Chitinophaga caseinilytica: one gene and its partner. The protein of the gene in region 1 interacts with the protein of each later gene in a pairwise test. Links are inferred from orthologs where the notes say so. Each region holds a gene or a part of one and is shown in the gene's direction. Other genes may lie near its edges.

Region 1 (14,951 bases):
GGAAATTTTCGGGCGGGATGAAACGGCGCGCCAATATCATCGCGTCGATCCTCCACGAGCCAAAGCTCCTCGTGCTCGACGAGCCCACCGCCGGCGTTGATGTACAGTCGCGCAGCATGATCCTGCAATTCCTGCGGGATTATAACGCGAAAGGAAACAGCGTCATCTACACCTCGCACCTGCTCGACGAAGCCGAACAGATCTGCGACGAGGTGGCCATTATCGACGAAGGGACATTGGTGGTGCAGGGCACGCCCAAAGACCTCGTTGGCCGCCACGGCCATTGCCGCAACCTGGAAGACGTGTTCCTCCATTATACCGGCCATGCCGTGCGGGATTAAACAAAAGCAATCATGTTAAGGATCATCGCCACGATACGGAAAGAATGGTTATTGCTGCGGCGCGACAAAGCCGGGCTGGCGCTGCTGTTTGCCATGCCGCTGGTACTGATCACCGTGATGGCCCTCATCCAGGACGCGCCTTTCCGCGATTACCAGGAAGTGAAGTTCGATATTCTCGCTGTGGATAACGACCATGGCCGGCTCGGACGGTACATCCGCGAAGGGTTGCAGGAAAGCGGGCAATTCAACGTCATCGATTCCATCAACGGCCAGCCATTGTCGGAGGCAGCGGCAAAAAGCATGGTCGCCGCAGGCAGATACAAGATCAGCATCACCGTTCCCAAAGGCGCTACGGCGGAAATCGTCAGTAATGCCAACAAGATCGTGAACGATATTTCGAAGCGGATGGGCCTGCCGTCGCAATTGCCGGTGAAAGCCCTTTCCAACGATTCCCTCGCCGTACAGCTGTATTTCGACCCCGCGGCCAAGAAAGCCTTCAAAAGCGCCATCCACCAGGCGTTAGACAATTTTCTCACCCAGGTGGAGACCGATCTGCTGCTGGAGCGCATCCAGTTGCAACTCCGCAGCCGCGACAGTCTCAGCCAGGACACTTTCCCTGCCATCCGCCTCAAAGCCGTGGCGCTCCGGGAAACAAGCCTGGGAGAGGGGAAACAGATCGACGTCATCTCCAATTCCGTACAGCACAACGTGCCCGCCTGGAGCATTTTCGCCATGTTTTTCATCGTGATCCCCATCGCCGGGAATATGATCCGCGAGCGGGAAGACGGGAGCCTGGTAAGGATGAAGCTCATCCCCGGGAATTACTTGTCCGTTCTCACCGGGAAACTGCTGTTTTTCGTCGGCATATGTATTGTACAGTTTTACCTGATGATCATGGTGGGATTGTATTTGCTGCCGATGATGGGCCTTCCGAAGCTGCAGCTGGGGGTAGACCATGTGGCGGGATTCCTCGTGGCGGCGAGCATCGGCGTAACGGCCACGGCATACGGCATCCTCATCGGGACGATCTTCAAAACGCCCAACCAGGCGCTGAATTTCGGGGCGGTGAGCATCGTGATCCTCAGCGCTATCGGTGGCATCTGGATCCCGCTGGAGATCATGCCGGAATCGATGCAGATGATAGGACGGTTGTCGCCCCTGAGCTGGGGGCTGGACGCCATCAATGATATTTTCCTGCGCAACGGCCATATCCGGCTCGTGCTGCCCGATATCGCCAAGCTGCTGGGATGCGGCGGGGCCATGCTGGTAGTGGCGGCGGTGGTGGAGCAGCGCAGGATCGGATAAAGAACATTTTCTTAACAACGGTAAAACAATTAATTTTACCCCCTGGAATACGCCGTGGGCGTAAAACCTACAACAACATGGAAGCATTAAAACTGAAACTCAAACAGCAGATCATCGAAGCCCTGAACCTGCAGGATACCAAACCGGAAGACATTGACGACAATGCCCCCCTGTTTGGCGAAGGCCTCGGGCTCGACAGCATCGATTCGCTGGAACTGATGGTGTTGCTGGAAAGAAACTACAAGATCAAAGTGGAAGACCCCCGCGAAGGCCGTAAGATCCTTCAGAGCGTTCAATCCATGGCAGAATTCATTATGAGCAAACAGGCGGCCTGATCCCGCCCCGCATAGACCGTATGGCAGAACGTGTGCTGATAACAGGGATGGGTATGATCTCCGCCATCGGGAATAACGTGGAGGAGAATTTCCGCAGCCTCCGGGCGCAACGGAGCGGCATCGGCTATTCACAGTTCGTGGATACCATTCACCGTAATGTGCTTCCGGTAGGGGAAGTGAAATGTTCGTCGGAAGAACTGGCGAAGATGGCCGGCCTCCCCGATACCACAGGCTTCACCCGCACCACGCTCCTCGGGCTCGTGGCCATGCAGGAAGCCCTTCGCTCCGCCGGCATCACCAATGCCGCCGAAACCCCGACCGCCTTCATCAACGCATCCACCGTTGGCGGCATGTGCGACACCGAGAAAATCTATTTCGATATCCTCGACCCCCAAAAGGAAGGTACCTTCCTCCAGCTCATCGATACCCTCGATTGTGCGGACTGTACCCAGCGCATCGCCGACGAAACGGGCCTCACAGCATATGTCACCACCATCAGTACCGCCTGCTCCTCGTCGGCCAACGCGCTCATGTACGGCGCGCGGCTCATCCGCGCGGGGCTCGTAGACAGGGCGGTGTGCGGCGGGACAGAAGCGCTCACGCGGTTTACCATCAATGGTTTCAATTCCCTCAAGAATATCGATAAAAGGCATTGCCTGCCGTTCGACAATGATCGTAACGGTCTGAACCTGGGCGAAGGCGCGGCGTATCTCGTGCTGGAATCGGAAAGTTTCGCACAGCGCCGCAAAGCGAGGCCCATGGCCGAACTGAGCGGGTGGTGCAATACCAACGAAGCCTTCCATCCCACGTCTCCCTCGCCCGAGGGAGACGGTGCCTTCGAAGCCATGCGGAAAGCCCTGGAAATGGGCGGACTTACGCCGGCAGACGTGCAGTACGTGAATGTGCACGGCACGGCTACGTTGAACAACGACGTGTCGGAAGGCCGGGCGTTGGAAAGGCTCTTCGGCGACGAGGTGCCGGCGTTCAGCTCCACCAAGCCCTTTACCGGCCATACCCTCGCGGCAGCCGGGGCCATCGAGGCGATCTATTCCGTGCTGGCGATCAACCGGCAGATGATCTGGCCGAACCTCAACTTTACGACGCGCATGGAAGAGCTGCGCATCTCGCCGGAAACGCGCCTGCTGGAAGAATCGCCCGTGAAGAACGTGGTGTCCAACTCCTTCGGGTTCGGCGGCAACAATGCATCACTCGTGATCAGTAAATATGGAAATTAAGTGCTACATACAGGCCAGTGCGGCGATTTCCCCGCAACAGAGCTTTTCGGGGGATTATGTACCGCAGTTCCTCCCGCTCGAAGAGCGGAACCTCCTGCGCGCGCAGGAGCCGGGATACGCGGGGTTCATTCCGCCCAACAGCCTGCGCCGTATGAGCCGACTGCTCAAAATGGGGCTCACGGCGGCTTTGCAATGCCTTCGTAACGCCAACGCCCCCGTGCCCGGGGCTATCATCACGGGAACGGGCCGCGGCAGCCTGCAAGACACGGAGAAGTTCCTCCACGATATCCGCACTTACGAAGAAACGGCGCTCAATCCCACGCCGTTCATCCAATCCACCTATAACTCCGTGAACGGCCTCATTGCCCTGCAACAGCAGTGCACAGATTATAACAATACGTTTGTGCATAGGGGTTTCTCCTTCGAACACGCCCTGCTCGACAGCCTCCTGCAGATCCAGGAGGGCAATGCGGAAAGTGTGCTGGCAGGTGGTTTCGACGAAATGACGGTGGAGCATTTCTTCATCAAAAGCCGCATCGGCTACTGGAAAACCGCGCTCACCCAGCCGGCGGATTTGCTGGCGTCCCAAACACCGGGCACCATTGCCGGAGAAGGTGCTGTGTTTTTCCTCGTCGGCACGCAACCCGCGCCGGTCGAAGTGAAAGGCATACAGATGCTTTACAAGCCTTCGCCTGAACAGGTGGCTTCCGCGGTCGCACAATTCCTGCAAAAGCAGGGTGTGAGCGTAGGAGACGTGGATTTACTCGTCAGCGGCCGCAATGGCGACACGCGGTTCGATCATTTCTACGATGCTGTAGAAAACGTACTTCCATCTTCCGCTTCTAATATCTCCTTCAAACAATATTGCGGCGAATACGATACCGCAGGCGCTTTCGGGATGTGGACCGCCCAGCAGGAACTGCTTTCCGGCCGTCACAAAACGGCGCTGGTGTATAATCATTTCTACGGGGAACAGCATACGTTCATCCTGTTGCAAAAGCATTGACCCTTTCTGATGTAAAATTATTGAAAGCCGCATCGATCCTGCATCGCAGCGGCTTTTTATTGCGGGGGACATTGTTCCCAGGCGCCTGCTGGTTCCAATCTCAGGCTCGTTTCGCTTTCATGTACCAGGGAAATGTAATTCCGGCCATCAGCAGTACGAAAGGTGACGATGTACATAGGGGAGGGAACGGTTGCTTTTTCGAGTTTGATTAGCAGTGCTTCCTTTATTTCTCCGGCCTGGAGCAATGGAAGCAGGGTGAACAGGTTTTTGCGGGTGTAAGAAGTTGCGCGGAGGATAGCGGTTACTTTGCTGATATCTTCCGGGAAGATGTCAGAATAGGCGATGGCTTCCCGGATCTCCTCCCAAAGCGGCTGTTTCCTTACCTGCCATTTTTCCCGGTTGTACGTCCACGAAGTGGCGACGCCGGTAGCGAGGATGGAAATGAGCAGCACGAGCGACAGCACCCCGGCGGACAGGCAGATGCAGATGAGAATAAGGAACGTGGCGAAGAATATTTGCCAAAGCTTTGGTTCTCTTGCCTTGCTTTCGGAAAAAGTAGACCGGAACGCTCCGTAAATGAGAACGAAGTGAATCGGAAGCAATAGGAGCATGAGGGCTTGCATAGGTATGGGAATCGTATAGTTGAAAGATATGGAAATACTTGCATATAATGATGGGATAATGAATGTCGACGATTTTAAGACGTTTTTTCGAGGGCGGCTTCAATTCTGAAAAGCCTGTCTTCAATGGGTTTTAACCTGATCTCGATGAGGTTGAACCGGGTGTGGATAAGATCAAATTGATTTTCGATATCGTCAAATCGACCTTCGTAAGTGCAACTGCGGGATTCAACCGGATACGTTTTTTTGAGCTCCTCCGTTTTTTGAACGATAATATTCATGGCTTGCTGGATGCCGGCCTGCGAGGCGATGAGCGTTTCGATAAATTTCTGCATGAATTTTTCACACATGGAAGCAATGACAATTTTAAAAGTGATGGAAAACTTTTTCTGAAAAAAAAGCAGCGTCTCCAAATGAAGACGCTGCATATTGTATTAACAGAAGGATGCAGAACATGGGATGATTTGAGAATTGGACAAGGCACTGTCAGGCCATCGCGTTGTTCGGTTCCGTGTTGTAGCCCGACCACTGTTTGAGAAGATAGATGTCGCCTTCGACATGAGTGAACTTGGTATCCATCTTTTCTTCCAGGGTGTCGAACCGTTTGTCAACTTCGTCGAATCTTTTGTCAACTTCGCCAAATCTTTTGTCAACTTCATCGAACCGTTTGTCAACCTCGTTGAATCTTTTGTCAACTTCGTTGAATCTTTGGTCGGTTTTGGTTTCCAGCGCTTCAAGTTTCTCCTCTACGGCAACAATTCTTTCTAGCACCATATCGAATTGTTTGCTTTGGGCTTCAAAACCTTTATCAACCTTTCTCTCAAGGTCAATAAATCTGCCTTCAAGTGAATTAAATCTCCCTTCCAGCGCATTGAATCTTCCCTGAAAGGCGTGGAATTGGGAAGTCAGGGAATCGAATTTCATGTTTATTGAAAGTATGTTTTCAATAAGCAAATTCATCTTGGTGTCCTGTTGTGCCACAAAAGTCTGAAGCACTGTTACCATCGTTTGTGTCTGTTGTTCTGTCATGCATTCAAATTTTAAAAGTTATTGAATGCAGCGAATGTATTTTTTTCGGCTACACAAATATTTTTCCAACACTATTTTCCAAAAATTCTGGAAACGATATTCTCACAACCATCATTTCACCACCCTGAACACCGGGTACCGCATGAATCCCGGCTCGTTCCACGGCGATTGGCGATACACGAAATTCAGCTGCGCGGAACCGCTTTTTGCGAACGTGGAATCCCCGGCACGGCGCTCTTCCAATGCCTTCCGCACTTCGGGGTGCGACCGTAAAAATTCGCCCGCCGTGTCTTCAAACACATAAGACGAATACCCTTCCTTCTGCCCCAATATGGCGTCGAAGAAATTCCAGGCCAGGAAGGAATCCGCGCCCCCCGGTTCCAGCGTCTCCACCAAATACCGGTTGGCCACCTGGTCCATGGGAATATACCAATCCCCCTTCCGGAACGCGATCCGCTGTCTGGACGTTTCCGTCTTCACCCCGAAATGCAGATAATGCTTCTCATAGGGCGACGTCACCGTTTTGAAATCCTTGATGGTATACGTTTCCACTTCGATCGTGGTATCTCGCTGCAAACGGCGCATCTTCACCTGGTTTCCCTGCAGCAGCCCGATCACGGCCCACCACCCCTGCGGGATGATATACGCTTCCGGCCGCGTCACGAAATTGCCGGGCTCAAAGTGATTGAAGATGCGGATCTGCTTTTCGTAGGGCTTCGATCTGTCGTAAAACAGTCGTGGTAAACCGGACACTTCGCTCGGTTTGTAACCCGCCTCGAACCCTTTGAAAGTGTACCACTGCGGTTTGTTCATATCGGGCTCCCAGCTCAGGGGGAATTTTTCCTGCGTTTTGACTGCGGCTTTCGTGGCGTCGCGGAGGGCCTTGATCCGGGCGCTGTTCTCCGACGTGAACCGGATGAAACACTCCATGAGGGCGTAAGTGGCCTCCACGCGCTGTTTGTAAGGCTTCAGCATATGTGTTTCAGGCACAAACCCGAAAGTATGGAACAGGGTCGTGTAGCCGCTGGAATAACGGGGCCCGTCGGCGAAGGCGGTCCACCCACTGTCGGGCGTTGGCCCGAAATGGTTCACGTACGGCAGCAGATCGTACCCTTTTTCCTGCATCATTTTGTACAGCGCCGGTTCGAAGGTATCGTGGAGCCAGGCGCCCATGGGCCCGCCGAGTTTGCCGTGCTGGGTAGACAGCAAGGTCATAATATGCTGATAATCAGCTCCATTGCTGACGTGATTGTCTATGAAGACGTCCGGGTCGGTGAGGTGGTAGATTTGGTGGAAAGTGCTGGCATTGCGGGAATCGGCTTTGATGAAATCCCGGTTGAGGTCGAGGTTCTGGGCGTTTCCGCGGGAGCCGAAGGCGTCCGGGCCGTTCTGGTCTACCCGGTAAAATTCCGAGCGGTTGAGCGATCCGCCGATGTTATATAGCGGGATGATGGCGAGGGTCACGTTGGCGGGGAGCTTTTTTTGCCCAGGCAGATGTCGCGCGCGAGCATCATGGTGGCGTCTATGCCATCGGGCTCGCCGGGATGGATGCCGTTGTTGATGAGGATGATGCGCCGGTTTTTGCGGTGCAGGCTCGCATAATCGAAGTCGCGGTCGGGCGACAGGGTCACCAGGTGCAGGGGGAATCCGGCGTCTGTAGACCCGATTTCGCGGATATGGAGCTGTGGGAAGCGGCGGACGAGCATCTTCCAGTAATCGATGCATTCGGCGTAGGTGACGGTTTCCCGGGCGCCGGAGCGTTCATATTTTGTGGTAAGGTCTTGAGCCTGAGTGGTTTGGAACGATGCGGCCAAAAGGGCTGCCAGGGCGAGGGGGCGCCATTTGCGGTTTAGACTGTTGAAAATCAATGGTTAATGATTTGATTGTTAGGAAGGTGGTGTAAATATACGGCAATAGGGGGATTCCTTCAGGGGTGGGGTGGATATTTGAGCAGGGGGGCGGGAGTACGGGAAATGAAAAAAGCCCTTCCCGTATTGCAGGGAAGAGCTGATTTATTAGTTTAACAGCCTGATAATTAAGCGAGCGCGTTTACCTTCAGGGTAAGCTTGCTTTTCAGGTTAGCTGCTTTGTTCTTGTGGATTACGTTACGTTTAGCCAGCTTGTCAATCATTGACAGCACTTCCGGGAGGTTCTCGGTAGCGGCTGCCTTGTCGGTCAGCTTCTTCAGATCCCGCATGGCATTACGGGTAGTTTTCCCGTAGTAACGGTTACGTTCATTACGCGCTCTGCTCTGACGTACGTCTTTTTTCGTTGCTTTATGGTTTGCCATTGTATAAATTTCAAGTTTCGGACGGCAAAGGTATGTTTTATCTTTGGATAAACAAAAATAAAAACCGGGAATTCGGTATTTGGCCGGACTTCCCCTTTCCTTTGTTCTGCAAAGATGTTAAAAAAAGTGAAATCCGGGCCATGTTTTCCACCCTGTAAATCCGGTAAAAAGCCCGTAAAATCCCAAATCTTTAGCGATATTTGCAATCCCGTAACACTTTTTTCTTGTTATAGGTTAAAGCAGAATTAAAGACCAAGCTTAAATTCGTTGTAAATGAAGGACTTTTCGTTTGTCACCAACTCGCACCCGGCGTACATAGAATCGCTGTACAATGCGTACCGCGAGGATCCGGCCTCGGTAGACCCGGAATGGATCAAATTTTTTGAAGGATTCGACTTTGCGGTAAGCAACGCGAACGGGAAAGCGGGTGCGGCGGCAACCGGCACCACTGCGCTGGGAGTATCGAACGAACAGCTGACGAAGGAACTGGGCGTTTACCGCCTGATCCAGGCCTATCGCAAAAAAGGCCACCTCATCGCCAAAACCAATCCCATCCGCGAAAGAAAAGACCGGCACGCCAATCTTGACCTCGCGCACTTCGGCCTCACCGACGCCGACCTCAAAACGGAATTCTTCGCCGGCCAGATCGTTGGCCTCGGCAAGGCTCCTCTCGAGAAAATCGTTCAGCATGTAAAAGAAATCTATGCCGGCAAAGTAGGCATCGAGTTCACCTATATCAACGATCTGAAAAAGATCGAATGGCTGCAAAAGGAAATGGAGACTACGCTCCGCAAACCCCTCGCGGCCGACCAGAAGAAGCGCGTGCTCACCAAACTGAACCAGGGCGTGATGTTCGAGCAGTTCCTGCACACCAAGTACATCGGCCAGAAACGCTTCTCCCTCGAAGGCGGTGAAACCACCATCCCCGCGCTCGACGCCATGATCAACACCGCCGCAGAATACGGCGTGAAGGAAGCCGTGATCGGCATGGCCCACCGCGGCCGCCTCAACGTGCTCGCCAACATCCTCGGCAAAACGTACGAACAGATCTTCTCCGAATTCGAAGGCACCGCCGTCCCCGACACCACCATGGGCTCGGGCGACGTAAAATACCACCTCGGCTTCCGCGCCAGCATCCAGACGCCGGCAGGTAAGGAAGTGAATGTGCAGCTGACGCCCAACCCTTCTCACCTGGAAGTGGTAGACCCCGTGGTTGTCGGCTTCGCCCGCTCCAAAGCCGATGTCATCTATAACAGCGACTACGACCAGATACTCCCCATCCTCCTCCACGGAGACGCGGCCATCGCAGGGCAGGGCGTGGTATACGAAGTGGCGCAGATGAGCAAGCTCCGCGGATATTACACCGGCGGCACCATGCACTTCGTCATCAACAACCAGATCGGTTTCACCACCGATTTCGAAGACGCCCGCTCGTCCGACTACTGTACCAGCGTAGCCTCCATCGTGCAGGCGCCCGTTTTCCATGTGAATGGCGACGATGTGGAAGCCACCGTGAAAGTGGCCGAGATCGCCACGCGCTACCGCCAGGAATTCAATTCCGATATTTATATTGATATGGTGTGCTACCGCAAGCACGGGCACAACGAGGGAGACGATCCCAAGTTCACCCAGCCCAAGCTGTACGAAGCCATCGAAAAACATCCCAATCCCCGCGAAATCTATTCCCGCGAGCTCATCGCCAATGGCGACGTAGACGCGGCCATCGCGCAGGAAATGGAAAAAGCTTTCTGGAAAGACCTCCAGGAGCGGCTCGATAATGTAAAGCAACACCCGCTTCCCTATAAGTACCAGGCCCCTGAGGTTTGGTGGCAGGAACTGCGGAAATCCACGTCGGAAGATTTCGTCAAATCCCCCGACACCGCCATTTCCAAAGCCGACCTCGACAAACTCTTCGCAGATATCATGGCCATCCCCGAAGGGTTCAAAACGCTTCGCAAGGTGGATAAACTGCTCAAGGACAAACAGAAGCTGTTCGCCGAACAGGGGCTGCTGGACTGGGCTTCGGGCGAATTGCTGGCGTATGCGAGCATCCTGCAATCCGGTAAGGACGTGCGCCTCAGCGGGCAAGACGTGAAGCGCGGTACTTTCTCGCACCGCCACGCCGTGCTACGCAGCGAGGAAAACGACGAAGAATACAGCCGCCTGAGCCGCATCGGCGACAACCAGGGCAAATTCCGCATCTATAATTCCCTGCTGAGCGAGTTCGCCGTGCTGGGCTTCGAATACGGATATTCCATCGCCACGCCTAATGCACTGACCATTTGGGAAGCACAGTTCGGCGATTTCATGAACGGTGCGCAAACGCTCATCGATCAGTTCATCACTTCCGCCGAAACCAAATGGCAGAAGCAGAGCGGGCTGGTGATGTTGCTGCCGCATGGTTACGAAGGGCAGGGCCCCGAGCACTCGAGCGCCCGCCTGGAACGTTTCCTGCAGCAATGTGCCGAATACAATATTTTCATTACCAACTGTACCACATCGGCCAGCTTCTTCCATGCTTTGCGCCGCCAGCTCGCGCTGCCGTTCCGCAAGCCGATGATCAACTTCTCGCCCAAAGCCAACCTGCGCCACGTACGGAGCTACAGCCCCGTTACCGATTTCACGCAGGGCGGGTTCAAGGAAGTGCTGGACGATCCGTTCATCACCGAACCGGCAAGGGTGAAGAAAGTGCTGCTTTGCACCGGCAAGATGTATTTCGACCTGAGCGAAAAGCAGATGAAGGAAGACCGGAAGGATGTGGCGGTAGTTCGCCTGGAGCAGCTGTATCCGCTGCCGATCGCGCAACTGGAGGCCATCCAGCAGAAGTACAAGGGCGCAACGTGGTTCTGGGTGCAGGAAGAGCCCCTGAACATGGGCGCCGCGGGATTCCTGCAGATGAACCTCAAACAGTTCAACTACGGCGTTATCTCCCGCAACCCCAGCGCCGCCACGGCAACGGGTTACGGCAAGGTCCACGCCCAGGAGCAACAGGAAATCATCGACACCGCATTCAACATTTAAGCATAAAGTAAAAGAAAAGGAAGCCGCGCTAACCGGAATCCCCTTAATTTTACCCATGAATTTTTAACGTTACATTTTACGGGAGGGTTATACACATGATTATCGAAGTTAAAATACCTCAGGTAGGAGAATCGATCAGCGAAGTTACCATCGCTAAATGGCTGAAGAAGAACGGCGAATTCGTGCACCAGGACGACGTGCTCTGCGAGATGGAGTCCGAAAAAGCCACACTGGAACTGACCGCCGAAAAATCCGGCGTGTTGAAGATCGTGGCCGAAGAAGGTGCCACCATCAACATCGGTGACGTAGCCGCCACCATCGACACAGACGCAACGGAAGGCGTAACGCCGCAACCTGCTGCTCCGGCAGCAGCAGCACCCGCCCCGGCACCGGCGCCCGAAGCCGCCGCACCGGCCGCACCCGCCGCGCCCGCGTCCAACAAAGGCACGATCGATATCAAGGTCCCTACCGTTGGGGAGTCCATCAGTGAAGTAACCCTCATCAAATGGATCAAACAAACCGGCGATTATGTGGAAAGGGATGAAGTGCTCTGCGAGCTGGAATCCGAGAAAGCCACCTTCGAGCTGAATGCCGAAGAAGCCGGTGTCCTCAAAACCATCGCGAAAGAAGGCGATACGCTGCTCATCGGCGACGTAGCCTGCCAGATCGATACATCCGCCGCACGCCCGGCCGGCAAGGCCCCCGCGCCCCAGGCCGCCCCTGCAGCACCGAAAGCCGCTCCCGCCGCGCAACAGGCCCCGGTCACTTCCATCCCCAACGATGTGAAAGCCAGTCCCGTTGCCGCCGCCGTGCTCGCCGACAAAAAAGTGGACCCCGCCAGCATCAAAGGCTCCGGCGCCCATGGCAAGATCATGAAAGACGACGTGTTCGCCGCCCTCCAGAACCCCGGCGTGGCCATCGGCCAGGAACTGTTCTCCCGCGCAGACCGTCGCGAGAAAATGAGCAACCTCCGCAAAACCGTTTCGCGCCGCCTCGTGGAAGCGAAAAACACCACGGCCATGCTCACCACGTTCAACGAGGTAGACATGACCAACATCATGGCGATCCGCTCCAAATACAAGGAAACCTTCAAAACCGCCCACGGTGTGAACCTCGGGTTCATGAGCTTCTTCACCAAAGCCGTTTGCTTCGCCCTGCAGGAATTCCCCGCAGTGAACGCTTACATCGACGGTGACGAGATCATTTACCACGACTATTGCGACGTTTCCATCGCCGTATCCGCCCCCAAAGGGCTCGTGGTACCGGTGATCCGCAACGCCGAAAGCCTCGGCATGGCAGACATCGAGAAGAAAGTGGTGGAACTCGCAACCAAAGCGCGCGACAGCAAACTTACCATGGACGAGATGACCGGCGGTACCTTCACCATCACCAACGGTGGTGTGTTCGGCTCCCTCATGAGCACGCCCATCATCAACATCCCGCAATCCGCCATCCTCGGCATGCACAAAATCCAGGAACGCCCCATGGCCGTTAACGGCCAGGTCGTGATCCGCCCCATGATGTACGTTGCCCTCAGCTACGACCACCGCATCATCGACGGCCGCGAATCCGTAAGTTTCCTCGTTCGTGTGAAAGACATGCTCGAAAATCCCGAACAGCTCCTGTTCGGCAAGGATCCCAGTGAAAGCACTGCTGAAAGTATAATTACCGTAATTGTATATCGAAAAAAGGGCGACCGCAATGGTCGCCCTTTTTATTTGGATCATTTCTTCCGGAGGAAATTGACCGTCGGAGGCCTGCCCGTCCACAGTTTCAGCGTATCCCCGGAGAATGTGTACGTCGCCGGATCTTCGGTGATGACGAACGATTCCGGTTTGGTGAAATACATTTTACATGCCGGCCCGTCATTGAATACGGCCGAAAGCGCATTCCCCGATCTGCTGATCACGATATTGGTTTTCCCGCTTTCGCTCCTGAACTGCCCGGTGTATTTCGTCATGAGGTTATCGGGTATCGAATTGAGGAGGGGATAGTTTTCCGCGATCTGGAAATCTTTCCAGCCATACACCTCCGCCAGGGCCCTTGTGATTTCATCCATGATGAGATAATTATTGCAATTGGTCATGATCACAAATCCGTTGCCGCCTTCCATCGTACCGTAATACATACTGGCAAATCCCCAGTTGCCGCCGTTGTGGTTGAACCAGCGGTCGTTGAATTTAAGGAAAGTGCCGAGGCCGGAACTTTTGTCCAGGTACGGCGTGAGGCGTTTTTGCGTCATGGCCTGCGACAATACCTTCGCCGATTTCCCTTCTTTGGACAATTGTGTTTCGATGATGTACTTCGCCAGATCGGTAGGGGTAGTCCACAGTCCGGCGGCGCCCTGCTCGGGATACACATGATATTTCCCTTTGACGGGCTTTCCGTCGCGTTCGTACGCCGTGGCTAAGATCGCGGCCTTGTTTGCAGGCGGCGGCTGGTTGAAGAAGCTCTGCGTCATGCCCATGGGGTTGAGCACTTCGCGCTGGAGATATCGCTCGTAAGGTTCGCCGGTAACGGTTTGCAGGATCAGTTGGGTCACAACTGTACCACCGCCCGAGTATTGCATTTTTTCACCGGGCGCGGCAAAAGGCTTGACTTCACTCGTGTTCGCGGGTTTCTGGCCCAGTAGGATTTGTTCGGGCGTGGGCAGTTTATCCGTGGTTTCGTATCCCGGGAAACCGTGGATGGTAAGCCCGGCCGTGTGGCTCAGCAGGTGCGCCAGGGTGATGGTCCCTTTGCTGGAATCGGGGTGCCAGGTTTTGAGATAAGTATTGATATCCTCGTCCAGCTTCAGTTTCCCGTCCTGCACCAGCTTCAGGATAGCCACACCGTTGAGCGATTTGCTGATGGAAGCGGCCTGGAAGAGGGTTTCGGTGGTGACGGGGCGTTTTTCTTCCTTGTCGGCATATCCATAACCTTTCGCCCATTCCACTTTGTAATTCCGGATGACAGCCACGCTGACACCGGGAATTTCCAGGGCTTTGAGCCGGTCTTCGATATTGAACCGCAAGGGTTGCTGGCCTTCGAACGTAACCCAGGGGCTGAGGCTGTTTTCCACACGGCGCTGGTTTTCCTGCGCGCTTTGTGCGAATACGCCCAACGGAAGGAGGAGGCATAACAGGGTTTTGAGGAATTGCATGGTGGGGGATTTTCCATGAAATTACGGTTTTCATTACACGATCCGCCGCAGTTTGATCCGCTTGATAAGGTGAAGAAGGAAAGCGGGACGTTTGGGGAATTGCCGGGAGGGTACATCAAAAAGGGCGGCACAAACGGCCGCCCTTCCTATCTTTTGGGGAATGCAGATCAATCTTTCTGGCGGACGTGCCGGAATTCGCGCCCCCTGAACTTCAGGACCACCGCGTCTTTCTCCACCACGAACATGGCCGGCAGTTCGGTGATGACAAAAGTGTTGGGCGAGGTAAAGTAGACCTTGCAGGCCGGGCTTTGCTCGAATGTTATGACGAGCCCATCGCCGGAGGGTTGGATCTTCAGTTGCTGGTCGTTCATTTTATATGTACCTGGACAGGCGTTTTTTACGCTGTCTGAAGGCGCGGTGGGTTTGAGGGTTTCATGCGGCATAAGGTCCGTCCACCCATACACCTCCCCGATGCTGCGGACGATTTCGTCGATGATGAGCGAATTGTCCGAATTGGTCATGATCACCAATCCGTTCCCGCCTTCCACGCTGCCATAGTAAGTGCAGGAAAAGCCTTCATTATCGCCGGAGTGCGCGAACCACTGCTTGCCGGGCGTATAAAAAACA
Region 2 (14,517 bases), 2.1 Mb from region 1 along the record:
CGGCATCAACCCCGGCCGCTTCGGCGCCGCGCTTTCCGGCGTGCCTTTCACGGATTCCAAACGCCTGGCAGACCCCTGCGGCATTTCGTACCCCGGGTTCAAATCCTATGAAGTTTCTTCCGTGTTCGTGTACGATGTGATCGCCGCATATGGCGGGCCGGAGGCGTTTTACCGGGATTTTTACATCGGCTCGATGTGCCCGCTGGGCTTCACCATCCGGCAACCCGGCGGCAAGGAAGTGAATTACAATTATTATGACAGCAAAGCCCTCACCGCGGCGGTGTACGGTTTTATGGTGGATAGCCTCCGGAAACAGGTGGAATTCGGGCTCAACCGGGATGTAGCCTACGTATTGGGGACGGGTAAAAATGCCGCTTTCGTGCAACAGGTGAACGCGGCGGAAGGGTTCTTCAAAAAGCTCATCCCGCTGGAACATCCCCGGTTCGTTATGCAATACAAACTGAAAAGCAAACAGGAATATATTGATAAATATCTTACAGCGTTTGATATCTGATGATCAGCGCCATTGACCGATCGTATCCCTCGGCTCGGCGCAATCCGCCTTCCCGCCGTAGGGATTGGCGAGCGCCGCGGAATCTCCCAGCCAGAAAGCCCCCTTTCCACCGAAAGCCTCCCCGCACCAGTAATGATATTTCACCCCATTGACCGGCCCCGTTTGCTGCAGCAGGTCGTACAACAGCTCGGAAGCCATCCAGAACGACTGCCGCCGGCCTTCCAGTCCACCATCTTCCAGTACCATGGCCGTCAACTCCGCCGAAATGCTGCCCGCATTCAGTTCCAGGGCGCCGGCATGTGCAGAATCCAGGCCGGAGCGGTATAAAGGGAGGCTATCGAGCCGCTGGCGCATGAGCCTTGCCGCCGCGTCGGCCAGCAGCGTGTCTTCTTTGGCCAGGGCGTCTGACAAAACTTTGTACCCGTCCATCACCCCGCGCAGCGAGTCTTTCAGCACCGCAGGGACGGTGATCCCCCTGAATTCCACGACCGGGTTCTCCCCTTCGCCGGCCGGCGCTTTCACAGGTTGCGTGCAGGCCGCGGCGGCCAACAGTATCATCCATCCCCCCGACCATAATTTGCTGCCCATACATTCCTTGTTTTCAACAAATATAGATGGAATAATTTGACTATCTTTGCGGGTTTAATATCGATTTCAACATGCTCATCGCACTGCAGGACATTACTTTCGAATTCGGCGCAAGGACCATCGTAGAAGACAGCACCTGGCACATCGTACCCGGCGACCGGGTCGGCCTCATCGGCCTCAACGGGACCGGCAAATCCACGCTGCTGCGCATTATCAACGGAGAATACACCATTTCAAAAGGCAGTCTCAATAAAGGGAAAGACACGACCATCGGGTTCTTCAACCAGGACCTGCTCAGCTTCGAATCCGACGAATCCATCCTGAACGTGGGCATGACCGCCTTCGAAAAAGCGGTGAAAGTCGAAAAGGAGCTCGAGGAAATGACCCGGCAACTGGAAAATTCCGAAGACGAAGCCCTCCTGATGGCGTATAGCGAAAAACTGCATGAATTCGATATCCTCGACGGCTACAACATCCGTCACAAAACCGCTACCGTACTGGAAGGCCTCGGCTTTTCCACCGCCGACCTGGAGCGGCCCTACAGCGAGTTTTCCGGCGGATGGCGCATGCGCGTGCTGCTGGCCAAACTCATCCTGCAACAGCCGGACGTGCTGATGCTCGACGAACCGACGAACCACCTCGACCTTCCCTCCATCGAATGGCTGGAAAGATATCTCAGCAATTACGACGGCGCCGTGATCATCGTATCGCACGACCGTTTCTTCCTCGACCGCATGGTGAATAAGATCGTGGAGCTGTACCAGCAGGAACTGCACCACTACGCCGGCAATTACGAGGATTATGAAGTAGAAAAGGCACTCCGCCGCGAGCTGCAACAGCGCGCATTCGAGAACCAGCAGGATTACATCCGCCAGCAGGAACGCTTCATCGAACGGTTTAAGGCCAAAGCCTCCAAGGCCGCGCAGGCACAATCGATCATGAAACGCCTCGATAAACTGGAGCGCGTGGAGCAGGTAGATAACGGTCCGTCGAAAATCAGGATGAACTTCAGCGTAGACAAAATCCCCGGCAAAATACTCTGCACACTCAACGGCGTGTCTAAAGCATACGGCCCGTTGCGCATCCTTCAGAACGCCCGCGCCGAAATCAACCGCGGCGACAAGATCGCGCTGATCGGGGCCAACGGTAAAGGTAAATCGACCCTCCTGCGCGTGATCGCGGGAACGGACAGCTTCGACGGGGAACGCATTCCCGGGCATAACGTGGTACCAAGCTTCTACGCGCAGCACCAGCTGGAATCCCTGCATCTGGACAACGAGATACTGGAAGAGCTGAAAAGCTGCGCCAGCGGCAACACGGAAATGGAGCTCCGCGGTCTGCTGGGGGCATTCCTGTTCCAGGGCGACGATGTTTTCAAAAAGATCCGCATCCTTTCCGGTGGTGAAAAAGCGCGCGTGGCGCTGGCCAAGGTGATCATCAGCAAGGCGAATTTCCTGCTGCTCGACGAACCTACGAACCACCTGGACATGAACTCGGTAGACATGCTCATCGATGCACTGGGCAAGTATGAAGGCAGCCTCGTGCTGGTGAGCCACGACCGTTATTTCGTCAGCAAAACGGCGAATAAAATTTGGGAGATCGTGGATGGCGAGATCAAGGAATTCGACGGCACGTACGGCGAATGGGAAGAATGGAAGAAACGCATGGCCGCTAATGCGCAACCCGTGAAAGCTGAAAAGGAAAAGAAAGCCGCTCCCGCTCCCGCCCCGGTTCAGCCCAAAGCACCGGTCGATAATAACCTGAAGAAAGAGCTCCAGAAACAGCAGCGCCAGGTGCAGAACCTGGAAAAGCAGCTGAGCGATCTGAAATCAAAAGTAGAAAAACTGGAAGCGGACATGGCCAACCCGGACATTTACGCAGACAAAGTGAAGTTCAAATCCACCGAAATCAGTTACAAATCGGCGGCTGCCGAGCTGGCGAAAGCAACCGGCGAATATGAGACGGCTTTCGAAAAGGCGATGGAGCTGGAAGATAAAATCCAGGGATAACCCACTGCTTTTAAAATATAACGGTCCTCCCCGCCTTGGCTGGGGAGGATTTTTTTGCAAAATATTGGCTTTCAGTAAGCGGGGATTCCCACCGTCAACCTTAATTAAAACTTAACCTCGTAAAATTGGCATTGCTGCGGGAGTTCTTAATTTTTGGAGAAACGAACCCGCAAATTGAAACCGCCCCTTCCCATCCGTTGCCTCGTTATCCTGGTCTTGCTCTGGACCGGCTGCGGGCGCAAAGGCGATCTGCCTGCGCCGGCGGAACGGGATTCCATTCACCGTTATAACCAATGGATACTGGACAGTATGCGCCGGTTTTATTTATGGTCGGAACAGCTGCCCGCCAATCCGGAAATGCAACTGGCGCCGCCTGCATTTTTCCATGCATTGCGAAACCCATCCGATCCCTTTTCGTGGATCGTGCGGCAGCCGGGCCTCCCCGTTCCCGAGGGCACTTTTTACCATTATGGTATTCATTTTGCGCTGATACAACATCCTGGCTGGACGAAAGGACTGACGGGTGTGATGTTGTACGTCAGCAGCGGCAGCGCGGCGGAACGGGCGGGATTCAGTCGCGGCGATTATTTCCTGGCAGTGAACGGTTCGCCCATCCGCAGTCGTGAAGCGGCTGTATTACAGGCTTCATCCGGCGATGTATCGATCACCCCGGCGAAAGCGGAGGGCGGCGTACTAATGGAAATGACGCCCCGTCAACTGGCGCCTTTGCCTGGTGGCAGCGCGCTGCTGTCGTCGCCGGTAACTTTTCTGCATGATGGCGTGCGCACCATCTATCTTGCGTACCGTTCCTTCCAGGAATACGGCGACCCTTCGCTCCTGGAAACCTTCCGGAAAATAAGGAACACCGGCGCGCAGGAGCTCATTCTCGACCTGCGGTACAACGACGGCGGCTCCGTGGCCACCTGCGCCAAGCTGTCTGCCCTCCTGGCGCCCGCGCTCCGGGGCAGCGATACCTATATCAAATTTGAAGGGAACCGGCTGACGGGGCGGTTTTCGCGCACGCTGGCTGAGATACTGCGCACATCCGGCCAGGCGGCCGGCAGCACGATGGAAACGCTGGAAGCTGCGAGGCTCCCGCTCAGGAGGGTTTTCATCCTCACCACCCGCGCCACCGTTTCCTCCGCCGAACTGCTCATCAATAACCTCAAACCCTGGACGGAAGTGATACACATCGGCGATACCACTTTCGGGAAAGACCTGGCCGGGTTCATCCTGTCAAGCAGCCAGGTGCCCTGGAAAATCCAACTCATCGCTTACCGGTTATTCAATGCGCGCGGAGAAGGCGCGTACCATGACGGGATTTTACCAACATACAAAGTGAACGAATTACAGCACCTGCCGCTGGCGCCCATGGCTGCCGCGGAAGACGCGCTGACCGGGAAGGCGCTGTCGCTCATTTATCCCGGCCGCTACCGAAGTCCGCCAGATGCGCGGAACGCTTCCATGAAAGCGGTTTACAGTAGCCCGCATATCCAAGCCGCCGGTGCATCCTTCCCCATCATCCACCAAGATTGAAACGCATGCCTGCAGAGAAAGACATCATTTTCCGACAGTACTTCCAACGTACCTATCCGCGCGTAAAAGCCTACCTGGCCACTGTGATCGGGGCGAATATGCATGCCGACGACATCGCGCAGGAAGTGTACATCAAGCTATGGAAGCACTGGGACCGCCTCACGACGCCCGAGCCGCCGGATGCGCTGCTGTTCACGATCGTCAGGAATACGATGATCTCCCATTTCCGGGCGCGCCGGCTGCCCATGCAGGAGCTCGGCGAAAGGCACGATGAAACTTCCGCGGCCGACAGCACCGCTTCTTCCCTGCTGGAAAAAGATTACCTCGCCATTTACGAAAGCACCCTGCGCACGTTCCATACCGCCAAACAGCGGTGTTTCCGCATGCATTGGGACGATGGCCTCACCTACCGCCAGATCGCGGAAATGGAAGGCATCTCCGCCAAAACCGTGGAGCGCCATGTCAACGAAATCCGTAAGCTGCTGCGCACCCGGCTGGATGTCCAGGTATTGTATGTATTGGTGCTGCTGCGGTCTGCCGGCGACTTAACGTTATGGTAACACGGAAAATGTCTGTCACCCTTCCCTATTAGCGTATTACTGTCATGAACGCACAACAGATCCGCATATATCTCCGCTCGCTATCCGGCGGAACGCTCGGCGAAGCCGCGAGAAAGGCTTTGCTGGAGCGGCTGGAGGCGCTGGAAGACGATGAGCTGGACCTCATTTTCCCGGAAAGGGAATGGACGGAAACCGTGCCTGCCTTCGTTCCGGAAAGCGAGCAGATTGAAGTGTACAGCAGCATTATGGCACAGGTAAGGCCCAGGGCCAGGGTCCGTCGCATGACCTGGTTACGGGCCGCCTGCGCGCTGCTGTTCGTTGTTGCGGGCACTTTGGCCACCCTGACCTGGTGGCAAAGTATAGAAGAAAGCCAGCAGGCCGTGGCCGTACAAACACGCTGGATGCAGTTCAGCACCGGTGCGGGTGAGCACCGGCTCGTGACACTGTCCGACAAAACGCGGATCTGGATAAACGGCGCCACCACGCTGGAAGTCCCGGAAACCTTCGATGCCCGCCACCGCGCCCTGCGCCTGCTGGAAGGTGAGATTTTCGTGGAAGCGGGTATCGATCCTTCCCGCCCTTTCCGCGCGGAAATGGACAGTGTGAAAGTGGATGTGCTTGGCACTTCCTTCAACATGCGCAATTACCATAACGATCCCGGCGCCAGCGTATCCGTTGCCACGGGAAAAGTGGCCATGCGGCATAAAAGCATTTCCCTCATCCTGACGCCCGGTAAAACGGGGATTTGGTCGAAGCACGACGGGAAACTCGTGCCAGGCAAGCCCTCCGGCAAACCCGGCAGCTGGAAGCAACGGGAATTCCATTTCGACGGGGAAACGCTCGGCGAAGCCCTCGACGAACTGGAACACGCTTTCGGGTACCGATATTACACGAAAGACAAACGGCTGCTCATGCGCCCCGTCAAAGCCTCGTTCCGCGACCAGCGGCACGGCGACATGCTCCGGGTATTGGGCAGCATGGGGCGCTTCCGGTACCGGCAACAAGACAGTCTTATCATCATCACCGCCATTTCTCACCTGCCATAATTTAAAAACAGAATTTACGCATGAATGCATTTGTACCATTTTTCCTCCGTGCGGGGAACAGGGGTTTCCTTGCCCTGGTCCTGTCGTTGCTGCCGGCTTTCGCATTCGCCTGGCAGTCGGAGCAGAAAATCGATGTGAAGCTGGAAAAATCCACCCTGAAGGATTTGTTCAACTACCTGGAAAGCAAGACCGGGTACACGTTTAATTACTTTCAGGATGAAGTGGATCTCCGCGCCCCCGTGACCGTCAACCTCCGGCAGGCCACCCTGCAGCAAACGCTCCGTGAAGCCCTGGCGCCCACGCTTTACGGGTTCAAGATCGACGGGCGGTCGGTAATCATCGCCAGGAAGGCCGTGCCGGCGAAACAAGCTACCGGCAGGTTGTCTGGCGTGCTGGTAGACGCCGGTTCCGGCGATCCGCTGGCGGGTGCCACCATCATGGCGGGCAACACGGGCCAGGTCACCGACATCGCCGGGAAGTTCCTGTTCGAATTGCCGGAAGGATCGTACGCGCTGCAGGTCCGCTACATCGGCTATCAACCCAAGAAGATCAATGACGTGAACGTGGCCGCCGGCCAGACGCGCACCCTCAACCTGACGCTGCAGCCCGCCAAAGGCACGTTGCGCGGCGTGGAAGTGGTTTCGTCCGCCAATAAGGAATCTATTTCATCCCTATACGCCAGGCAGAAAAATAACGCCGCCGTGAGCGACGGGATCAGCGCGGAACAGATCCGCCGGACGCCCGACAACAACGTGGGCCAGGTGCTCAAGCGCATCAGCGGGCTTACCGTGCAGGATAATAAATTCGTTATCGTCCGCGGGATGAGCGAAAGGTATAACAACATGTTGCTGAACGGGTCTTCCCTCCCCAGTACGGAGCCCAACCGCCGCAATTTTTCTTTTGACATCATTCCCAGCAATCTGATAGACAATGTGGTGGTCAACAAAACCGCCACGCCCGATCTGCCCGGCGAGTTCACCGGCGGCCTCGTACAGGTCAATACGCTCGACATTCCGGCGTCGCCCTTTTTGCAGGTGCTGGCCGGTACGGGTTTCAATTCGCAAAGCACGGGGAAGGAATTTCTCAGCACGCGCCGCCTCCAAAGCGATTATTGGGGCGCGCCGGGCAAGGAGCGCCTTTGGTTCGACCGGCAATGGAGCAGTACGGAATTCGCGAAGCTTTCCGAAAAGAGTGACCAGGCAGGGCTGAACGCCATGAACGGAAAAATCCCCAACTTCTACGGCCTCCGCAGTTTTACCGCCAAGCCCATGCAGCAGTACCAGCTGTCGATGGGCGGCAGCAAACGTTTTTCAGGGAACAGGACGTTGGGGCTCGTACTGGCCGGCACGTACCGTCATGAAGAAAACATCGAGACCTTCGATGCCTGGTTCCGGCAAAGCCCCACTATCGTCGACAACGGCCGCCAATTCAATTTTATCTCCGCCGTGGGAGCATTGGGAAACCTGGCTTTTCAGACACCGAAGCACAAACTAGTGTGGCGGAATGTGTACAATAACCGATTTACCCATGAGAACATCGTGCAGGTAGCGGAAGATAAAAGTCGCGCCGGGCGCTCGCACGAATACATCTCCATCGTGGAAGCGGGGCGCCTTTTCCAGACGCGCCTCGAAGGCGAGCATAAACTGGGGCAGCACCTCAAACTGAATTGGTTCGCCGACCATGCCACCGTGAACAAGGAACAGCCGGACACCCGGTATTCCGTGGGCGACAGCCTGGGCATCGATCCAAAAACAGGCCTCCCCCTGCTCATGTACCAATATTCCCGCCTGCAGACATCCACCATCAAGGAAGGCGGCCTTTATGCCAACCGGCTACAGGAAAAGAAAAGGAACATCGGTGGCGATCTCACCTTCCCCTTCCAGTTCGCGGGGCGGGCGCAGAAGATCAAAACCGGGTATTGGGGCACTTTCCGGAATGCGGAATACGCACAGGTGATGCTGGCGCCCACTTCCGTTGGGATGAACAACCCCGACCGGATCCGGATCGCCGACTCGCTGGGGTATGGAAAGCCGGATTATGAAGTGTTCAAACCGGAAAATTTCCGCGCGGGATATTTCACCTATTTCCCCACCACCACTTCCGGTCTTGATGCGGCAGACCACTACGACGGAAAACAGGCGCTGCATGCCGGATACCTCATGGCCGACGTAACACCGTTGCCGAAACTGCGCGTCATCGCCGGCGTAAGGATGGAAAGCAGTAAAATGGACGTGCATACCTATACGCGCATCGTCCAGGGCAGCACGGTCAGGGCTAAAGACACCACCATCAGCTACCGCGAAACCGACTGGCTGCCTTCCGTCAATATCGTATACCAGTTAACGCCCCAGCTCAATATCCGCGGCGCTTACAGCAAAACGCTCGCCCGCCCCGATTTCCGCGAACGCGCGTCCTTCATGTATTACGACCTTAAGCTCCGGCAAGACGTGAAAGGCATCCAGGGGCTGGAATACAGCCGGGCGCATAACGCCGACCTGCGGTTCGAATGGTATCCCAGCCCGGTGGAAGTACTGGCGCTCACCGTATTCTACAAGAAATACGATAAACCGGTGGAAACCGTCAGTTACGTTTCTGCAGACAACCGCTACGGCGTTTTCTACTTCAACCTGGAAAGTGCCGTCAATAAAGGGCTGGAACTGGATTACCGGCATTCCTTTTCCTTTATCAGCAAAACCTCCGGTTTCTGGAAAAACCTGTTCCTGACCGCCAACCTCACGGTGATGGACAGTAAGGTGACCTATGACAACGAGAACATCCAGCTGGTGGCGGCCGGGCATCCGCCGAAGCCTTCTACCGACTCCACGAAGAACGAGCGGAAACGCCCGCTGCAGGGGCTTTCTCCCTACATCATCAACACCGGGCTTTCCTGGCAGGGCACGTATTTCGGCGCAAACGTCACGTTCAACCGGTTCGGCAGAAGGGTGATTTTCGCGGGGCTGGACGATTATGACGACACGTACGAAAATCCCCGCAACCAGCTCGATCTGCAACTGAACGCCCGCCTGTTGAAACAGCGGATGGAAATCAGGCTGAACGTGGCCGATGTCCTCAATCAATACTATATCGATTATTTCAATAAATATCCGGACGCCCGTCCACCGCAAAGCCCGCCGAATATCGAGTACAGCAATACCGACGATCCGAAGGGAATGGGATACAACCCCGATTCCGACTGGAAGCTAAAGCGGACGCGCAAGGGGACCAACTGGTCGATGACGGTGAGTTACCGGTTATGATTTCGCAGTTATTCATCATGATAAACCCGACAAGTTAACGACATCAAAATTGCACCATGAAAAAGCACTATTTATTGATGGCCCTGGCAGCTACCGCATTTGCTGCATGTAAAAAAGACGGTCAAAAGCCGCAGGACGACCGTTCCCTGCTGGCCGGTACCGCCGCTGCCGTTTGCGAACCCTGTCAAACCGCTCCCAAAGACCTCCCCGATGTTATCAGCGGCAACCGTACCCTGTATGCAGATACCTGCTACATCCTGGACGGCAAAACCTGGGTGAAGAATGGTACCCTCACCATTCAGCCCGGTACGGTAATTAAAGGCGTGAAAAAAGCCACTGCGAGCGACGCTTCCGCGCTCATCGTTACCCGTGGCGCTACGATCAACGCCGCCGGTACGGCAGATTGCCCCATCGTGTTCACTTCCAACGAAACTACCAAAGCCCCCGGCGACTGGGGCGGTGTAGTGGTGTTGGGCGACGCGCTGGTGTGCACCACCACCGGTACCGCACAGATCGAAGGGATCAATCCCGTGATCGTTCCCGCAGGTATCGACTATACCTATGGCGGCAATATCGCCAGCGACAATTCCGGTACCCTTTCTTACATCCGCATCGAGTATGCCGGCGCCGTTATCCAGGAAGGTAATGAGCTGAACGGCCTTACCCTGGGCGGCGTAGGTTGCGGTACAACGCTCGATCACGTAGAGGTGATGTATGGCGCCGACGACGGATTCGAGATCTTCGGTGGCAACGTGAACGGCAAATACCTGCTGGCACTGGCCAACAACGACGATCAGTTCGATTTCGACTTCGGTTACAAAGGCAACCTCCAGTTTATCGTTTCCGTGATCAAGCCTTCCGTAGAGTATGCGGCCAACAACTCCAACGGTATCGAATCAGACGGCGGCCAGGTTTCCAGCTGCTACAGCCGTCCGGTTATCAGCAACATGACGATCGTAGGCGCTCCGAACTGCACCGTAACCAGCGCCAACCAGCTGCTGAACGGCGCCCGTTTCCGCAACAACTCGCTGTTCGCCATGCGCAACTCCATCATTTACGGTTACCCCACCGCTGTTCGCCTGGAATCTACCCCGACGATCAACTCTTACAACAACAGCGTGCTGTGCGGTACCCGTACCGATTCCAGCTACTTCTTCAACAACGCCGTACAGGCCTGTGTAACTGCATTCGCCACTTTCACGCCGCATGCTTCCACCACGAGCAACACCGTGGCCGGCCTGAACCTGACAGACGCGTTCCCGGCCATCTTCGCCGAGTACTTCGACGCGCTGACGGCTTCGCTGGCGCCTGCCGGGGCACCGACGAGCAACGGCACGAACTTCTGTGGCCTGTCGCCCCTGAACTGCGCTTTCGCTTACAATTCCACCACGTATAAAGGTGGTGCCCTGGACGCTTCCGGTAATTACTGGCTGGGAGATTCCTGGATCCGTTTCTAAAAAATCATCCGCATGATGAATAACCGGAAAGGGCGGATGCACGTCCGCCCTTTCTTTCCCATTCCGACAATACGACACATGAAAAAATACATCCTTTTCCTGCTGCTGCCTTTCCTGTGCCTGGCTGCCTGTCAGAAAGACGGCGAGGCGGTACCGCAGCCCGAGTTCTACCAGCTGACGCTGTCCTGGTTCTTTACCCCCCACGCGGAAACCGCGTTCCAGGTGATCGTGGATGGAACGGTGGTTACCGATAGCCTGCTGTTCAACCAGGGACAGAATTTCGCCAGCAAGCTCATCCCCGGGCCGAGCCAGGGATTGAAGCACCTGGTGCTGAAAGTGACCGGAACAGACAGTACCGTGCTCGACACTTCGGTGATGGTCAATGGAAAAACGAGCTACCAGTTGCTGGCGATCAGTCCGGACGAAAAGCCCCGGATTTACCAGGGCGCCGGTTCCGGAACGGAGGCCGACCCTTCGCAGCCTTCCGCCGGAAAGATCCGTTATTATTACTACGATACGCAATTGCCCGAAGAAGTGAAAATGGTCTTTTACCGCGTGAACCTGGGCGTGCGCCCCATCGCTGCGGAAGAAACGCCGTTTGGCGAACTGCGCCTGAAGCGGGGGGAATTCTCCCCGTACCTGGAGTTGCCCATGACCGTGTATGGGCGGAACACCACTTATCTGTTCAAACTGATCGATCCGTCTAACGACGCCATTATACAGGATATCGTCATCTTCCCCACGCCGTTTACGCGGACGAAAGGCTACAGCGAATCCATCTACGCCAACCGGCCGCCAACGGCCGACGGGCTGCCGGTATACAAATTCATTACATCCATTCTGAAGATGGGCGGACCGGAAGATCCTGTTCCGAGAAGGGACAAGTACCACGACCAGCCTTTGTTCCAGACTACCTGGTAAAACCCTGCCCCTGGATTTCCATTTCCAGGCATGGCGGCCCTTGACAGGGGGCCGCCTTTTCCGTTGGGAATGATGCATTTCGTCCGGTTTACCGCGCATTTCGTGTAATTCCGGTCCCGGTCAAATTGCGTACATTTATATTAACGGCGATATGGATATCCTGAAAACAATCACCCGGCTGCGGCTGCATCACGTATTCTTCTGGGTCGCGTTCTTTGTGGTGTGGATCACATTGCGGATAGACGATTACCCCGACCTCACGCCTACCGTGCTTGCGGGGCTGCTCAAGGTGCTGTCGCTGGCGGGCGCGGTGTATTTCTCCAATTACGTATTGATCCCGAAGTTCCTCTATACGAAGCGTTATGTTGCCTTTGCCGCGAGTTTCATTGCATTGGTGGCCGTTACGGGGTTTGTGGTGATCGAAGTGCTGAACATGATCCTGCGGCCTTATGCTTCCACCATCACACATTGGCCGAACGCTACTTTGAACAGCCAGTTGTACGACGTGTACATCCCCCTGTTTTTCATGGTGGGCGCGGCGGCGGGGATCAAGTTCTACATCGATCAGATCCGGACCGTTCACCGGTTGCAGAGCGCCCTGCGCGCAGGGGCCGAACAGGAATTGCAGTTCCTCCGTTCCCAGATCAACCCGCATTCGCTCTTCAATTCCCTCAACACGATCTATTTTCTCATTCATAAAGAAAATACGCTGGCGCGGGAAACGCTCCTCCGGTTTTCCGATCTGCTTCGTTACCAGCTCTATGAATGCAATACCGAAAAGATCGACATCGCGAAAGAGATTTCCTGCCTGGAGAATTACCTCGCCCTGCAAAGGCTCCGCCATGGCGCGCAGTACGAGATTCATTTCGGGAAGGGCGACGGGGTGAAGGATTTCGACATTGCTCCGCTTCTGCTCATGCCCTTCGTGGAAAACGCCTTCAAGCACATTTCGCATCGTGCGTCGAATGCGGTTCATATCCAGATGGAAAGGGAAAACGGGCGCTTCACGTTCACGGTGGAAAATACCTGTGAGCCCCGGCCGCAGGGCGCTCCGGGCGGCATCGGGCTCAGCAACGTAAAGCGGCGGCTGGAACTTTTGTATAACGGGAAACACGCGCTCAGCATCGTGCCGGGCACGCAGCATTTTGCGGTCACCTTAACCTTGCAGGTATGAAATTACAATGCCTCGTCGTGGACGACGAACCCCTGGCGCGACAGGGCCTCCGCGAATATATCGCCGACGTCAGTTTCCTGGAATGGGCGGGAGAATGCGGCAGCGCGCCCGAAGCGGCGGATTTCCTCCACCGCCAGCCAGTGGATCTCCTCTTCCTCGACATCCGTTTGCCACGGCTCAGCGGACTGGAATTCCTGCGCACCCTGCCGCAAAAGCCCCTCACCGTCATCACCACCGCTTATCCCGATCATGCGCTGGAAGGCTTTGAGCTGGATGTGCTCGACTATCTGCTGAAGCCCGTTTCCTTCGAGCGTTTCCTCAAGGCGGCGAACAAGGCTAAAGCGCAATTGAAAGCGGAGGCGTCCGACCATTTCTATATCAAGTGCGAACACCGGATCGAGAAGATACGGTTGGCGGATGTGCTTGTCGTGGAAGCGTTGCAAAACTACATCGCCGTGCATACCACGCAACGGAAATACATCACTTACCTCACGTTCAGGGCGGTGGAAGAATACCTGCCGGCGGAGCAGTTCATCAAGGTGCACAAATCCTATATCGTGGCCGCCTCGAAAATCGACAGCATCGAAGGCAATACGATTTCCGTGGGCGCGCACGAAGTGCCCGTGAGCCGCGCGCTGCGCGACGAAGTCATGGAAAAAATCCTGCAGAACCGCTATCTAAAGCGTTGAATCCCCGGCCGAAGGCAGGCGCCGCTTCCTGCGTTTATTGAAAAGCATCAGGCCTTTATCGATCCCCTTGCGCATTTCAGCCTGCTGCTCTTCGGGCAGGGCGATCACTTCGGCGCAGGCGTCGCTGCAGCATTTGCTGTACTTTTCCGCGCATTTTTCGCATTGGATGAATAAGAGGTGGCAGCCTTCGTTGGCGCAGTTGATGTGCTCGTCGCAGGGCTCGCCGCACTGGTGGCATTGGGAGATGATCTCGTCGGAGATGCGCTCGCCGAGGCGGTCGTCGAACACGAAGTTCTTGCCCCGGAATTTATTCGGCAGCCCTTGTTCGCGGGCTTTGTTGGAATATTCGATGATGCCGCCTTCGAGGTGGAAGACGTTGCTGAAGCCATGATGAAGCATGTACGCGGAGGCTTTCTCGCAGCGGATGCCACCGGTGCAGTACATGATGATGTTCCGGTCTTTATTGTCTTTCATCATATCCACGGCCATGGGGAGCTGTTCGCGGAAGGTGTCTGACGGCACTTCGAGCGCCTTGTCGAAATGGCCTACTTCGAATTCGTAGTGGTTGCGCATGTCGATGATCACGGTATCGGGGTCGTCTGCCAGTTCGTTGAACGCGCGGGCGTCGAGGTACTTGCCGCGGTTGTCCATATCGAAGGTGGGATCGTCGATCCCGTCGGCCACGATCTTTTCCCGCACCTTGATCTTCAATACCCAGAAAGATTTCCCGTTATCGTCTACCGCGATGTTGAGGCGGATGCCGTTC

The links.
Region 2: the proteins of WJU22_RS09565 (region 1) and WJU22_RS18055 interact in binary tests that used the Escherichia coli proteins (3 or more experiments, as listed by UniProt). The link is inferred for Chitinophaga caseinilytica from one-to-one orthologs.

The regions. Positions count from the first base shown.
Region 1 is NZ_CP150096.1:2,252,382-2,267,332, forward strand. What follows is about bases 8,067-11,382. They hold WJU22_RS09565 (2-oxoglutarate dehydrogenase E1 component), read left to right. Parts: upstream 8,067-8,434; coding sequence 8,435-11,182; downstream 11,183-11,382. Other genes in these bases: rpsT (30S ribosomal protein S20), read right to left, coding at 8,067-8,161; odhB (2-oxoglutarate dehydrogenase complex dihydrolipoyllysine-residue succinyltransferase), read left to right, coding at 11,278-11,382. Outside these bases: WJU22_RS09510 (ABC transporter ATP-binding protein), read left to right, coding at 1-341; WJU22_RS09515 (ABC transporter permease), read left to right, coding at 354-1,646; WJU22_RS09520 (phosphopantetheine-binding protein), read left to right, coding at 1,724-1,981; WJU22_RS09525 (beta-ketoacyl-[acyl-carrier-protein] synthase family protein), read left to right, coding at 2,035-3,216; WJU22_RS09530 (beta-ketoacyl synthase chain length factor), read left to right, coding at 3,206-4,222; WJU22_RS09535 (hypothetical protein), read right to left, coding at 4,279-4,833; WJU22_RS09540 (hypothetical protein), read right to left, coding at 4,920-5,270; WJU22_RS09545 (hypothetical protein), read right to left, coding at 5,329-5,871; WJU22_RS09550 (hypothetical protein), read right to left, coding at 5,983-7,335; WJU22_RS09555 (M14 family zinc carboxypeptidase), read right to left, coding at 7,332-7,739; more of rpsT, read right to left, coding at 7,907-8,066; more of odhB, read left to right, coding at 11,383-13,176; WJU22_RS09580 (serine hydrolase domain-containing protein), read right to left, coding at 14,492-14,951. UniProt on the Escherichia coli protein: E1 component of the 2-oxoglutarate dehydrogenase (OGDH) complex which catalyzes the decarboxylation of 2-oxoglutarate, the first step in the conversion of 2-oxoglutarate to succinyl-CoA and CO(2).
Region 2 is NZ_CP150096.1:4,391,488-4,406,004, reverse strand. Bases 761-3,642 are described here. They hold WJU22_RS18055 (ABC-F family ATP-binding cassette domain-containing protein), read left to right. Parts: upstream 761-1,173; coding sequence 1,174-3,111; downstream 3,112-3,642. Other genes in these bases: WJU22_RS18050 (S41 family peptidase), read left to right, coding at 3,286-3,642; WJU22_RS18060 (hypothetical protein), read right to left, coding at 761-1,102. In the rest of the region: WJU22_RS18065 (SMUG2 DNA glycosylase family protein), read left to right, coding at 1-514; more of WJU22_RS18060, read right to left, coding at 518-760; more of WJU22_RS18050, read left to right, coding at 3,643-4,647; WJU22_RS18045 (RNA polymerase sigma factor), read left to right, coding at 4,653-5,207; WJU22_RS18040 (FecR family protein), read left to right, coding at 5,252-6,253; WJU22_RS18035 (TonB-dependent receptor), read left to right, coding at 6,274-9,510; WJU22_RS18030 (hypothetical protein), read left to right, coding at 9,567-10,967; WJU22_RS18025 (hypothetical protein), read left to right, coding at 11,046-11,888; WJU22_RS18020 (sensor histidine kinase), read left to right, coding at 12,040-13,062; WJU22_RS18015 (LytTR family DNA-binding domain-containing protein), read left to right, coding at 13,059-13,751; WJU22_RS18010 (rhodanese-related sulfurtransferase), read right to left, coding at 13,740-14,517. UniProt on the Escherichia coli protein: Genetic data indicate it may be involved in ribosome assembly or function.